3 regions of the Pontibacillus sp. ABV4_188 genome follow, and region 1 is predicted to be linked to each of the others. Evidence: a T-box and tRNA genes for the amino acid it is inferred to sense, from the RefSeq annotation. Region 1 holds a T-box; the other regions hold tRNA genes.

Region 1 (3,187 bases):
ACAAGCGTAGTGGACACTGTAAAAGGTTGGTTCTAAAACTAGTAAATTTGTAGGCTTTTAGAGTGGTTTGTTATACAATATTTTTAGAAGAGTTTAGTTCTTTTAATAACTATGATGCACATTCGGAGCAGGAGGAATAAACATGTCAAGAACTGGTACAGATCGTGTTAAAAGAGGTATGGCAGAAATGCAAAAAGGTGGCGTCATTATGGACGTTGTCAATGCAGAGCAAGCTAAGATTGCAGAAGAAGCTGGCGCTGTTGCAGTTATGGCACTTGAGCGTGTACCGGCAGATATCCGCGCAGCTGGCGGAGTAGCCCGTATGGCTGACCCAACTATCGTTGAAGAGGTAATGAACGCTGTATCGATCCCGGTAATGGCAAAGGCTCGTATTGGCCATGTGGTAGAAGCTCGTGTATTAGAGTCTATGGGCGTGGACTATATTGATGAGAGCGAAGTATTAACACCAGCAGATGAAGTATTTCATATTAAGAAGAATGATTATACTGTACCATTTGTTTGTGGCTGCCGTAATCTTGGTGAAGCAACTCGCCGTATTGGTGAGGGAGCATCTATGCTTCGTACAAAAGGTGAACCTGGAACAGGTAATATCGTCGAAGCCGTTCGTCACATGCGTGAAGTTCAATCTCAAATTCGCCAAGTTATCAGCATGAATGAAGATGAGCTAATGACTTATGCTAAAAATATTGGAGCACCTTATGAACTTCTTCTTCAGATTAAAGAAGAAGGACGTCTTCCTGTTGTGAACTTCGCTGCTGGTGGTATCGCAACACCTGCTGATGCAGCTTTAATGATGCAACTAGGTGCAGATGGTGTGTTCGTTGGTTCTGGTATCTTCAAATCCAACAATCCAGAAAAATTTGCTCGTGCCATAGTAGAAGCAACAACTCACTACGATGACTATAAACGAATTGGAGAGCTTTCTAAAGGTCTTGGAACTGCTATGAAAGGGATGGAGATGTCTACGCTTCAACCTTCCGATCGAATGCAAGATCGCAGCATGTAATTGATAAAAGGGGAATGCATCATGACTGTAATTGGTGTTTTAGGTTTACAAGGAGCTGTTCGTGAGCACGTACGTTCAATAGAAGCAAGCGGAGCTCAAGCTGTAATTGTGAAGCGCATATCTCAACTCAATGATATTGATGGTTTAATCCTACCCGGCGGAGAGAGCACAACCATGCGCCGTTTAATCGATAAATATGACTTTTTTGAGCCTTTACAACAGTTTGGAAGAAGTGGAAAGCCGATCTTTGGAACATGCGCTGGCTTAATTTTATTAGCCGAAAAAATTCAGGGACAAGATCAAACGCACCTTGGTTTAATGAACATAATGGTCGAACGAAATGCGTTTGGACGCCAAAGAGAGAGTTTTGAGGCGTTCATAGATATTAAGGGCGTTGCGAAGGAGTATGAAGCTGTTTTTATCCGGGCACCATATATTGTAGAAGTGGGCGAGGAAGCAGAAGTTCTAGCCAAGCAAGGTGATAAAATCGTTGCGGCTCAGGACGGTCATTATCTCGCGTGCGCTTTTCATCCGGAGTTGACAGATGACCATCGCTTAACCCACCATTTTGTAAAAATGGTGGAAGAATCGAAGAAAACACTTGCATCTTAGTAAGAAATTCGCTATTCTTCTTCATAACAACAAATATACGAAACGTGATGATAGGAAGTAGTAACAACGTGGCCTTGTCCAGAGAGCTGGTGGTGGGTGAAAACCAGTGAAGGAGCGTTGCCAATCCATCCTTGAGCAGATATGCCGAAAGGATAAGTAAGCATATCCGGTGCTGACGCATCGTTACTAGAAAGTAAGCCGGAAGGTGATTTATACCTTCAATAAGGGTGGCATCGCGGGAATATACAAACTCTCGTCCCTAATCGATTGATTAAGGGGCGGGAGTTTTTTTGTATGCAGTATACATCTATAAGGAGGAAATAACATGTTAGATTTAAAATACTTACGTACCAATTTTGATGAAGTAAAAAGTAAACTTCAAAATCGTGGGGAAGACCTTTCAGATTTAGATACATTTGGGGAACTTGATGAGCGTCGTCGTGAGTTAATTCGCGAAACGGAAGAACTAAAGGCAAAGCGTAATGAGGTATCTAAAGATATTTCTGCATTAAAGAAGGAAAAGAAAGATGCAGATCATCTAATTACAGAAATGCGTGAAGTAGGGGAACGTATTAAAGAATTAGATACAGAACTAAAGGAAGTAGAAGAACGTCTGGAAACACTTCTTCTTTCCATTCCAAATATTCCTCACGAAAGCGTACCAGTTGGAAGCGATGAGGACGATAACCAAGTTGCTCGTGAGTGGGGAGAACTTCCTGAATTTTCGTTTGAGCCTAAAGCACACTGGGACGTGGCGGATCAATTAGACATTTTAGACTTTGAGCGAGCATCTAAAGTAACAGGGAGTCGGTTTACTTTCTATAAAAAGTTGGGCGCCCGCTTAGAGCGTGCTCTAATGAGCTTTATGATGGACCTACATGCAGAAGAGCATGATTATGAGGAAATGCTACCTCCATACATGATTAATCGCACAAGCATGACAGGTACAGGGCAACTTCCTAAATTTGAAGAGGATGCTTTTAAAGTAGAGGACTGGGACTATTTCTTAGCCCCTACAGCAGAAGTTCCTGTTACGAACTATCATCGTGAAGAAATCTTGTCTATTGAAGACCTACCTCGTAAATATGTGGCATTCAGTGCTTGTTTCCGTTCTGAAGCGGGTTCTGCTGGTCGTGACACGCGTGGTTTAATTCGCCAGCATCAATTTAATAAAGTAGAGCTTGTGCAATTTGTGAAACCTGAAGAGTCATATGATGCACTTGAGCAGCTAACAGGTCATGCCGAGAAGGTTCTGCAGCTATTGAACCTACCGTATCGTGTCATGGACATGTGTACAGGCGACCTTGGCTTTACTGCAGCAAAGAAATATGACATCGAGGTTTGGCTACCTAGTTATAATACGTATCGTGAAATCTCATCATGTTCTAATTTTGGAGATTTCCAGGCACGTCGTGCAGGCATTCGTTTCCGTCGTGATCAAAAAGGAAAGCCTGAATTTGTGCATACACTAAACGGTTCTGGACTAGCTCTTGGACGCACAGTAGCAGCAATATTGGAGAATTACCAGCAAGAAGATGGTTCCGTAGT
Region 2 (3,187 bases), 630 kb from region 1:
CTCCGATTGCAACTAATCCATCCAAGTTCTGAGCTCCTACTACCGTTTCGATAGAGTCAGCGATCACATCTCTACTTGGTAATGAATAACGCATTCCCTGTGTCCCCATAGAGATACCATCCGATACAGTAATAGTATTAAAGATTAAGGGTAGCCCTCCTGCTTCTTGGGCACCTTTCTTTGCACGGATGGCTAAATCATCTAGGTGTATATTACATGGAGTTACTTCACTCCATGTACTTGCAATACCAATCATCGGCTTTTTAAAGTCATCATCTGTAACACCAACAGCACGAAGCATGGCCCGGTTCGGTGCTCTCATTGCACTTTCACTAAATACTTTACTATTTATTCGCAAATCTTTTGTCATTCAAAATCCCACCTCTTCTTTCGCATAATTATAGGACTCTTTACTTTAATCTTCAATGTTTTTTTCAGAAAAATTTTTTTATTTCGTAAATAATTAATATGTGTTTAAAGCAATTTATGTATAGAGTAAATGCAAGGTAGAGGGAGACAGGGGTAAAAATTATCTTATAGCCATTTTGATGTGTGTATTAATAGAGTCTTTCTACTAAAATAAAAAAAATCCCCGTTATGTTAACGGAGATTAGAGAAATTTATAAATGATTTTGTACCTATAAGTCCTAAACAAATTAGACATATAAAAAAATCGCTTTCGTTAGCGATTTCCATTACAATGTTAAGTTTTACGATACCGGTGGTCGGGCTCGAACCGACACTCCGTGAGGAACACGATTTTGAGTCGTGCGCGTCTGCCAATTCCGCCACACCGGCATATGAATGGAGGCGGCAACCGGATTCGAACCGGTGGTAAAGGAGTTGCAGTCCTCTGCCTTACCACTTGGCTATGCCGCCATATAAAAATGGAGCGGAAGACGGGATTCGAACCCGCGACCCCCACCTTGGCAAGGTGGTGTTCTACCACTGAACTACTTCCGCGAAAACTCTTGGCTGGCCCAGCTGGATTCGAACCAGCGCATGACGGTACCAAAAACCGTTGCCTTACCGCTTGGCTATGGGCCAATATTTATGGGGCGAATGATGGGGATCGAACCCACGAATGCCGGAGCCACAATCCGGTGCGTTAACCACTTCGCCACATCCGCCATAAAATGAAATTGGCAGGGGTAGTAGGAATCGAACCCACATCGGCGGTTTTGGAGACCGCTGTTCTACCGTTGAACTATACCCCTACTTACTGTAGTAATTATAATGGTGGAGGGGGCAGGACTCGAACCTGCGAACCCAGAGGGAGCGGATTTACAGTCCGCCGCGTTTGGCCAACTTCGCTACCCCTCCACGTTTTTTAAAGTATGCAGGCCAGAGGACTTGAACCCCCAACCTACTGATTACAAGTCAGTTGCTCTACCAATTGAGCTAGGCCTGCACAAAACATGGTGGCTCGGGACGGAATCGAACCGCCGACACACGGATTTTCAGTCCGTTGCTCTACCGACTGAGCTACCGAGCCAGTCTTATGTACTTTACAGTAACAAAAAAATATTTAATTGAAAAGTGGCGGTCCGGACGGGACTCGAACCCGCGACCTCCTGCGTGACAGGCAGGCATTCTAACCAACTGAACTACCGGACCATTAGTTGTGCCTAAAGATACACCATCATTTGTAATTCGAAGAAGTCTTTTCGACGTAGTACAAATTTAAATTGGTTGCGGGGACAGGATTTGAACCTGCGACCTTCGGGTTATGAGCCCGACGAGCTACCAGACTGCTCCACCCCGCGATAATGTTGAATACTTATTGCATATTCAATTATATGATGTTTGCAATGATCATGTGCATTGCATTTTTTAAAAATGGTGGAGGATGGCGGGCTCGAACCACCGACCCCCTGCTTGTAAGGCAGGTGCTCTCCCAGCTGAGCTAATCCTCCATGATATTAAGTGGTGACCCGTACGGGATTCGAACCCGTGTTACCGCCGTGAAAGGGCGGTGTCTTAACCACTTGACCAACGGGCCAATGAAAAGTTAGTGGCGGAGAGCGAGGGATTCGAACCCTCGAGACCCGTGTTTGGGCCTACACGATTTCCAATCGTGCTCCTTCGGCCACTCGGACAGCTCTCCATGGCTCCAACGGCAGGATTCGAACCTGCGACCGATCGGTTAACAGCCGATAGCTCTACCACTGAGCTACGTTGGAATCATGTCAAAAGACCGTTTGCCTTTTGATCAAAGTCAATAAAGTGACTTGCCTGGCGGCGTCCTACTCTTGCGGGGGTGAAACCCCGACTACCATCGGCGCTGAAGAGCTTAACTTCTGTGTTCGGCATGGAAACAGGTGTGACCTCTTCGCCAAAACCGCCAGACTCTTTATTGAATTTCTTCCTCGTCTTTTCAACGACAAGTTATATTTTATCTTGTTTCGGAAGGAAAGTCAAGAGGTATATTAGATTTTTTTCTAAGTACCTTCAAAACTAGATAAGAATTACGACATCGTGCCTGATCACGTGTTTGCGCTTGAACTGGCTTCCAGCTCCAACTCCCAGACCCTAGCGTATAAGTCATCTTCTTTCCAAAGGCTAATCGCCTTTTCCGAAGATCTGTCTTATCCGTACGGGTCTAAGCGGTCGTTTGCGCTTTAGATAGATAAGTCCTCGATTTATTAGTATCGGTCAGCTGCACGTGTCACCACGCTTCCACCTCCGACCTATCAACCTTGTCGTCTACAAGGAATCTTACTCACTCGAAGTGATGGGAAATCTCATCTTGAAGTGGGCTTCATGCTTAGATGCTTTCAGCACTTATCCCTTCCGCACGTAGCTACCCAGCTGTGCTCCTGGCGGAACAACTGGTGCACCAGCGGTGCGTCCATCCCGGTCCTCTCGTACTAAGGACAGCTCTCCTCAAATTTCCAACGCCCACGACGGATAGGGACCGAACTGTCTCACGACGTTCTGAACCCAGCTCGCGTACCGCTTTAATGGGCGAACAGCCCAACCCTTGGGACCGACTACAGCCCCAGGATGCGATGAGCCGACATCGAGGTGCCAAACCTCCCCGTCGATGTGGACTCTTGGGGGAGATAAGCCTGTTATCCCCGGGGTAGCTTTTATCCGTTGAGCGACGGCCCTTCCATGCGGTACCGCCGGATCACTAAGCCCGACTTTCGTCCCTGCTCGACTTGTAGGTCTCGCAGTCAAGCTC
Region 3 (3,187 bases), 240 kb from region 1:
TCAGCGTCAGTTACAGACCAGAGAGTCGCCTTCGCCACTGGTGTTCCTCCACATATCTACGCATTTCACCGCTACACGTGGAATTCCACTCTCCTCTTCTGTACTCAAGTTCCCCAGTTTCCAATGGCCCTCCACAGTTGAGCTGTGGGCTTTCACATCAGACTTAAGAAACCGCCTGCGCGCGCTTTACGCCCAATAATTCCGGACAACGCTTGCCACCTACGTATTACCGCGGCTGCTGGCACGTAGTTAGCCGTGGCTTTCTGGTTAGGTACCGTCAAGGTACCAGCATTTCCTCTGGCACTTGTTCTTCCCTAACAACAGAACTTTACGATCCGAAGACCTTCATCGTTCACGCGGCGTTGCTCCGTCAGACTTTCGTCCATTGCGGAAGATTCCCTACTGCTGCCTCCCGTAGGAGTCTGGGCCGTGTCTCAGTCCCAGTGTGGCCGATCACCCTCTCAGGTCGGCTACGCATCGTCGCCTTGGTAAGCCGTTACCTTACCAACTAGCTAATGCGCCGCGGGCCCATCCATGAGTGACGGCCGAAACCGCCTTTTACCAGTGAACCATGCAGTTCACTGGGTTATTCGGTATTAGCTCCGGTTTCCCGGAGTTATCCCGATCTCATGGGTAGGTTGCCCACGTGTTACTCACCCGTCCGCCGCTCGATCCACAACAATCACCCCGAAGGGATCATGTTGATTCACGCGCTCGACTTGCATGTATTAGGCACGCCGCCAGCGTTCGTCCTGAGCCAAGATCAAACTCTCCATAAAGTTAGAGTTTGCCTAGCATCAAATAAATGATTACTGGCTTTAAAAAATAATTTAAAGACATTGACGTTACATGTTGTTTCGTTCAGTTTTCAAAGATCAAATGTTTCTTCTGGTGGGCCTGAGTGGACTTGAACCACCGACCTCACGCTTATCAGGCGTGCGCTCTAACCAACTGAGCTACAGGCCCATATTAATAATGGAGCGGGTGATGGGAATCGAACCCACGACATCAGCTTGGAAGGCTGAGGTTTTACCACTAAACTACACCCGCATATAAAGTTTTCCGATGGTCGGGAAGACAGGATTCGAACCTGCGACCCCATGGTCCCAAACCATGTGCTCTACCAAGCTGAGCTACTTCCCGCAGAAAGAAAATGGCGCGCCCGAGAGGAGTCGAACCCCTAACCTCTTGATCCGTAGTCAAACGCTCTATCCAATTGAGCTACGGGCGCATGTTGTTTTTTTGAAGCGACAAGATTTATTATATCACGTCTATTTTATCAATGCAAGAACTTTTTTTAAATTTCTTTGTGACTTCAATGGTGCGGTCGAGAGGATTTGAACCTCCACGGGGTGAACCCCCACTAGGCCCTCAACCTAGCGCGTCTGCCATTCCGCCACGACCGCTCATCAATTATGAGCTTTACACGCTTGTTAGCGAAGATCGCTTGCATTAATAATGGTGCGGGTGGAGGGACTTGAACCCCCACGTCGAGAGACACTAGATCCTAAGTCTAGCGCGTCTGCCAATTCCGCCACACCCGCACGGTGTGAAAAAACAATGGTGAGCCATGGAGGATTCGAACCTCCGACCCTCTGATTAAAAGTCAGATGCTCTACCAACTGAGCTAATGGCTCTTCGTAATAATGGCTGGCCCAGCTGGATTCGAACCAGCGCATGACGGTACCAAAAACCGTTGCCTTACCGCTTGGCTATGGGCCAATATAAGTGGCGGTCCGGACGGGACTCGAACCCGCGACCTCCTGCGTGACAGGCAGGCATTCTAACCAACTGAACTACCGGACCAAAAACTAAATGGTGACCCGTACGGGATTCGAACCCGTGTTACCGCCGTGAAAGGGCGGTGTCTTAACCACTTGACCAACGGGCCAGGTAAGAAATGGCGGAGAAGGAGGGATTTGAACCCTCGCGCCGCTTACGCGACCTACACCCTTAGCAGGGGCGCCTCTTCAGCCACTTGAGTACTTCTCCACTGGCTCCAACGGCAGGATTCGAACCTGCGACCGATCGGTTAACAGCCGATAGCTCTACCACTGAGCTACGTTGGAATAAGAATTAATGAAGCATTTGTTTTTCGGCTTGTTTTGTTTCGCCGACAATTAAATACTTTATCAGATATTGTTTTTGTTTGCAAGGATTTTTTTAAAGAATTTCATTCGGTTTGAATGAGTTCTTTTTTGTTTTCCTTTGCGACTTTTATATGTTACAACACATTTTAATGAGTGTCAATAACATTCCCGAAAAAAATTAAAATCAGTTATTCGGTTAAAGTGCCGTATCGATGACGGCTATAATAATTTAACACGTGGCTCGTCCAAGGTCAATACATTATTCTATCTTTTTTAACTTCCCTTTGCATTTCCCGCACCTATACTTCGTTGTATTCACCCTTTTTAGTCGTTTATAAGTATACCCACACTCCTTGCATTGATAGATATGGTTAGGCTCTCTATATTGGGAAGGCAACGCCTTACAAAATCGCGGAGACCCCGTTCTTTTTAATAAGGCTCTAAATTCTGGGTCACGATGTTGATAACCCTTCCCTTCTATATGAAGGTGATAGTGGCATAACTCATGTTTGATTATCCCTTTAAATTCTTCTTCACCTAACTCTGATAGGTATTTAGGATTCAGCTCAATTCTCCTGTGAGCTGGTAAGTAACGGCCACCTGTTGTACGTAGACGGTTGTTCATCATTACCTCATCTTCATATGGCTTCCCAAACCATTCTCTTGAGATCTGATCTACCCATCTCCATAACGCTTTATTTTCCATAGTTTCCCCTCCTTTATCACATATAGGCGTTTGTATGCATAACATGAAAGTAACGCTTTATACCTTTCTCAATGACAACATCGCTTTTTACATATTAACAGAAAGGTGGTGCTCTTTATGCCTAGTTGGTTACAGCGACAACTGATGAAAGCATACCAGGAAAAGAATTCTTATCAAATCAAGATGCTTAATCAGTGTTGGTATTTCTATAGAAAAAAACACTGCTCGTAAGCAGTGCTTCCTTCTATTATTCAGCTGGTCCTAGCATAGATAGAGCAATCCGTTCTTTTTTCTTATCTACATCTTCAACCCAAACCGTTACGACATCTCCAACTGCCACAACATCTAATGGATGTTTAACAAAGCGTTTAGCAAGTTTAGAGATATGCAC

What was found. A T-box is a leader RNA that pairs with one kind of tRNA and senses whether it is charged. The one in region 1 lies ahead of serS (serine--tRNA ligase), so its partner is inferred to be a tRNA-Ser.
Region 2: it encodes a tRNA-Ser, which carries the amino acid that the T-box ahead of serS (serine--tRNA ligase) is inferred to sense. The anticodon was not compared.
Region 3: it encodes a tRNA-Ser, which carries the amino acid that the T-box ahead of serS (serine--tRNA ligase) is inferred to sense. The anticodon was not compared.

Annotation. Positions count from the first base shown of each region.
Region 1 is NZ_CM149975.1:14,472-17,658, forward strand. It holds gene ACYX4O_RS00055 (serine hydrolase) at 1-36, shown strand, start outside; gene pdxS (pyridoxal 5'-phosphate synthase lyase subunit PdxS) at 143-1,027, shown strand; gene pdxT (pyridoxal 5'-phosphate synthase glutaminase subunit PdxT) at 1,049-1,639, shown strand; T-box leader at 1,678-1,903, shown strand; gene serS (serine--tRNA ligase) at 1,965-3,187, shown strand, end outside.
Region 2 is NZ_CM149975.1:643,464-646,650, reverse strand. It holds gene ilvD (dihydroxy-acid dehydratase) at 1-370, opposite strand, end outside; tRNA gene ACYX4O_RS03335 (tRNA-Leu) at 717-798, opposite strand; tRNA gene ACYX4O_RS03330 (tRNA-Cys) at 806-879, opposite strand; tRNA gene ACYX4O_RS03325 (tRNA-Gly) at 889-963, opposite strand; tRNA gene ACYX4O_RS03320 (tRNA-Gln) at 973-1,047, opposite strand; tRNA gene ACYX4O_RS03315 (tRNA-His) at 1,055-1,130, opposite strand; tRNA gene ACYX4O_RS03310 (tRNA-Trp) at 1,144-1,217, opposite strand; tRNA gene ACYX4O_RS03305 (tRNA-Tyr) at 1,238-1,323, opposite strand; tRNA gene ACYX4O_RS03300 (tRNA-Thr) at 1,339-1,411, opposite strand; tRNA gene ACYX4O_RS03295 (tRNA-Phe) at 1,420-1,495, opposite strand; tRNA gene ACYX4O_RS03290 (tRNA-Asp) at 1,541-1,617, opposite strand; tRNA gene ACYX4O_RS03285 (tRNA-Met) at 1,690-1,766, opposite strand; tRNA gene ACYX4O_RS03280 (tRNA-Val) at 1,841-1,916, opposite strand; tRNA gene ACYX4O_RS03275 (tRNA-Glu) at 1,928-2,002, opposite strand; tRNA gene ACYX4O_RS03270 (tRNA-Ser) at 2,016-2,107, opposite strand; tRNA gene ACYX4O_RS03265 (tRNA-Asn) at 2,109-2,183, opposite strand; rRNA gene rrf (5S ribosomal RNA) at 2,234-2,349, opposite strand; rRNA gene ACYX4O_RS03255 (23S ribosomal RNA) at 2,626-3,187, opposite strand, start outside.
Region 3 is NZ_CM149975.1:254,912-258,098, reverse strand. It holds rRNA gene ACYX4O_RS01515 (16S ribosomal RNA) at 1-779, opposite strand, end outside; tRNA gene ACYX4O_RS01510 (tRNA-Ile) at 890-966, opposite strand; tRNA gene ACYX4O_RS01505 (tRNA-Gly) at 977-1,050, opposite strand; tRNA gene ACYX4O_RS01500 (tRNA-Pro) at 1,067-1,143, opposite strand; tRNA gene ACYX4O_RS01495 (tRNA-Arg) at 1,155-1,231, opposite strand; tRNA gene ACYX4O_RS01490 (tRNA-Leu) at 1,320-1,406, opposite strand; tRNA gene ACYX4O_RS01485 (tRNA-Leu) at 1,460-1,544, opposite strand; tRNA gene ACYX4O_RS01480 (tRNA-Lys) at 1,562-1,637, opposite strand; tRNA gene ACYX4O_RS01475 (tRNA-Gln) at 1,648-1,722, opposite strand; tRNA gene ACYX4O_RS01470 (tRNA-Asp) at 1,730-1,806, opposite strand; tRNA gene ACYX4O_RS01465 (tRNA-Glu) at 1,817-1,891, opposite strand; tRNA gene ACYX4O_RS01460 (tRNA-Ser) at 1,902-1,992, opposite strand; tRNA gene ACYX4O_RS01455 (tRNA-Asn) at 1,995-2,069, opposite strand; gene ACYX4O_RS01450 (SprT family protein) at 2,350-2,796, opposite strand; gene cmpA (cortex morphogenetic protein CmpA) at 2,914-3,027, shown strand; gene ACYX4O_RS01440 (Tex family protein) at 3,044-3,187, opposite strand, start outside.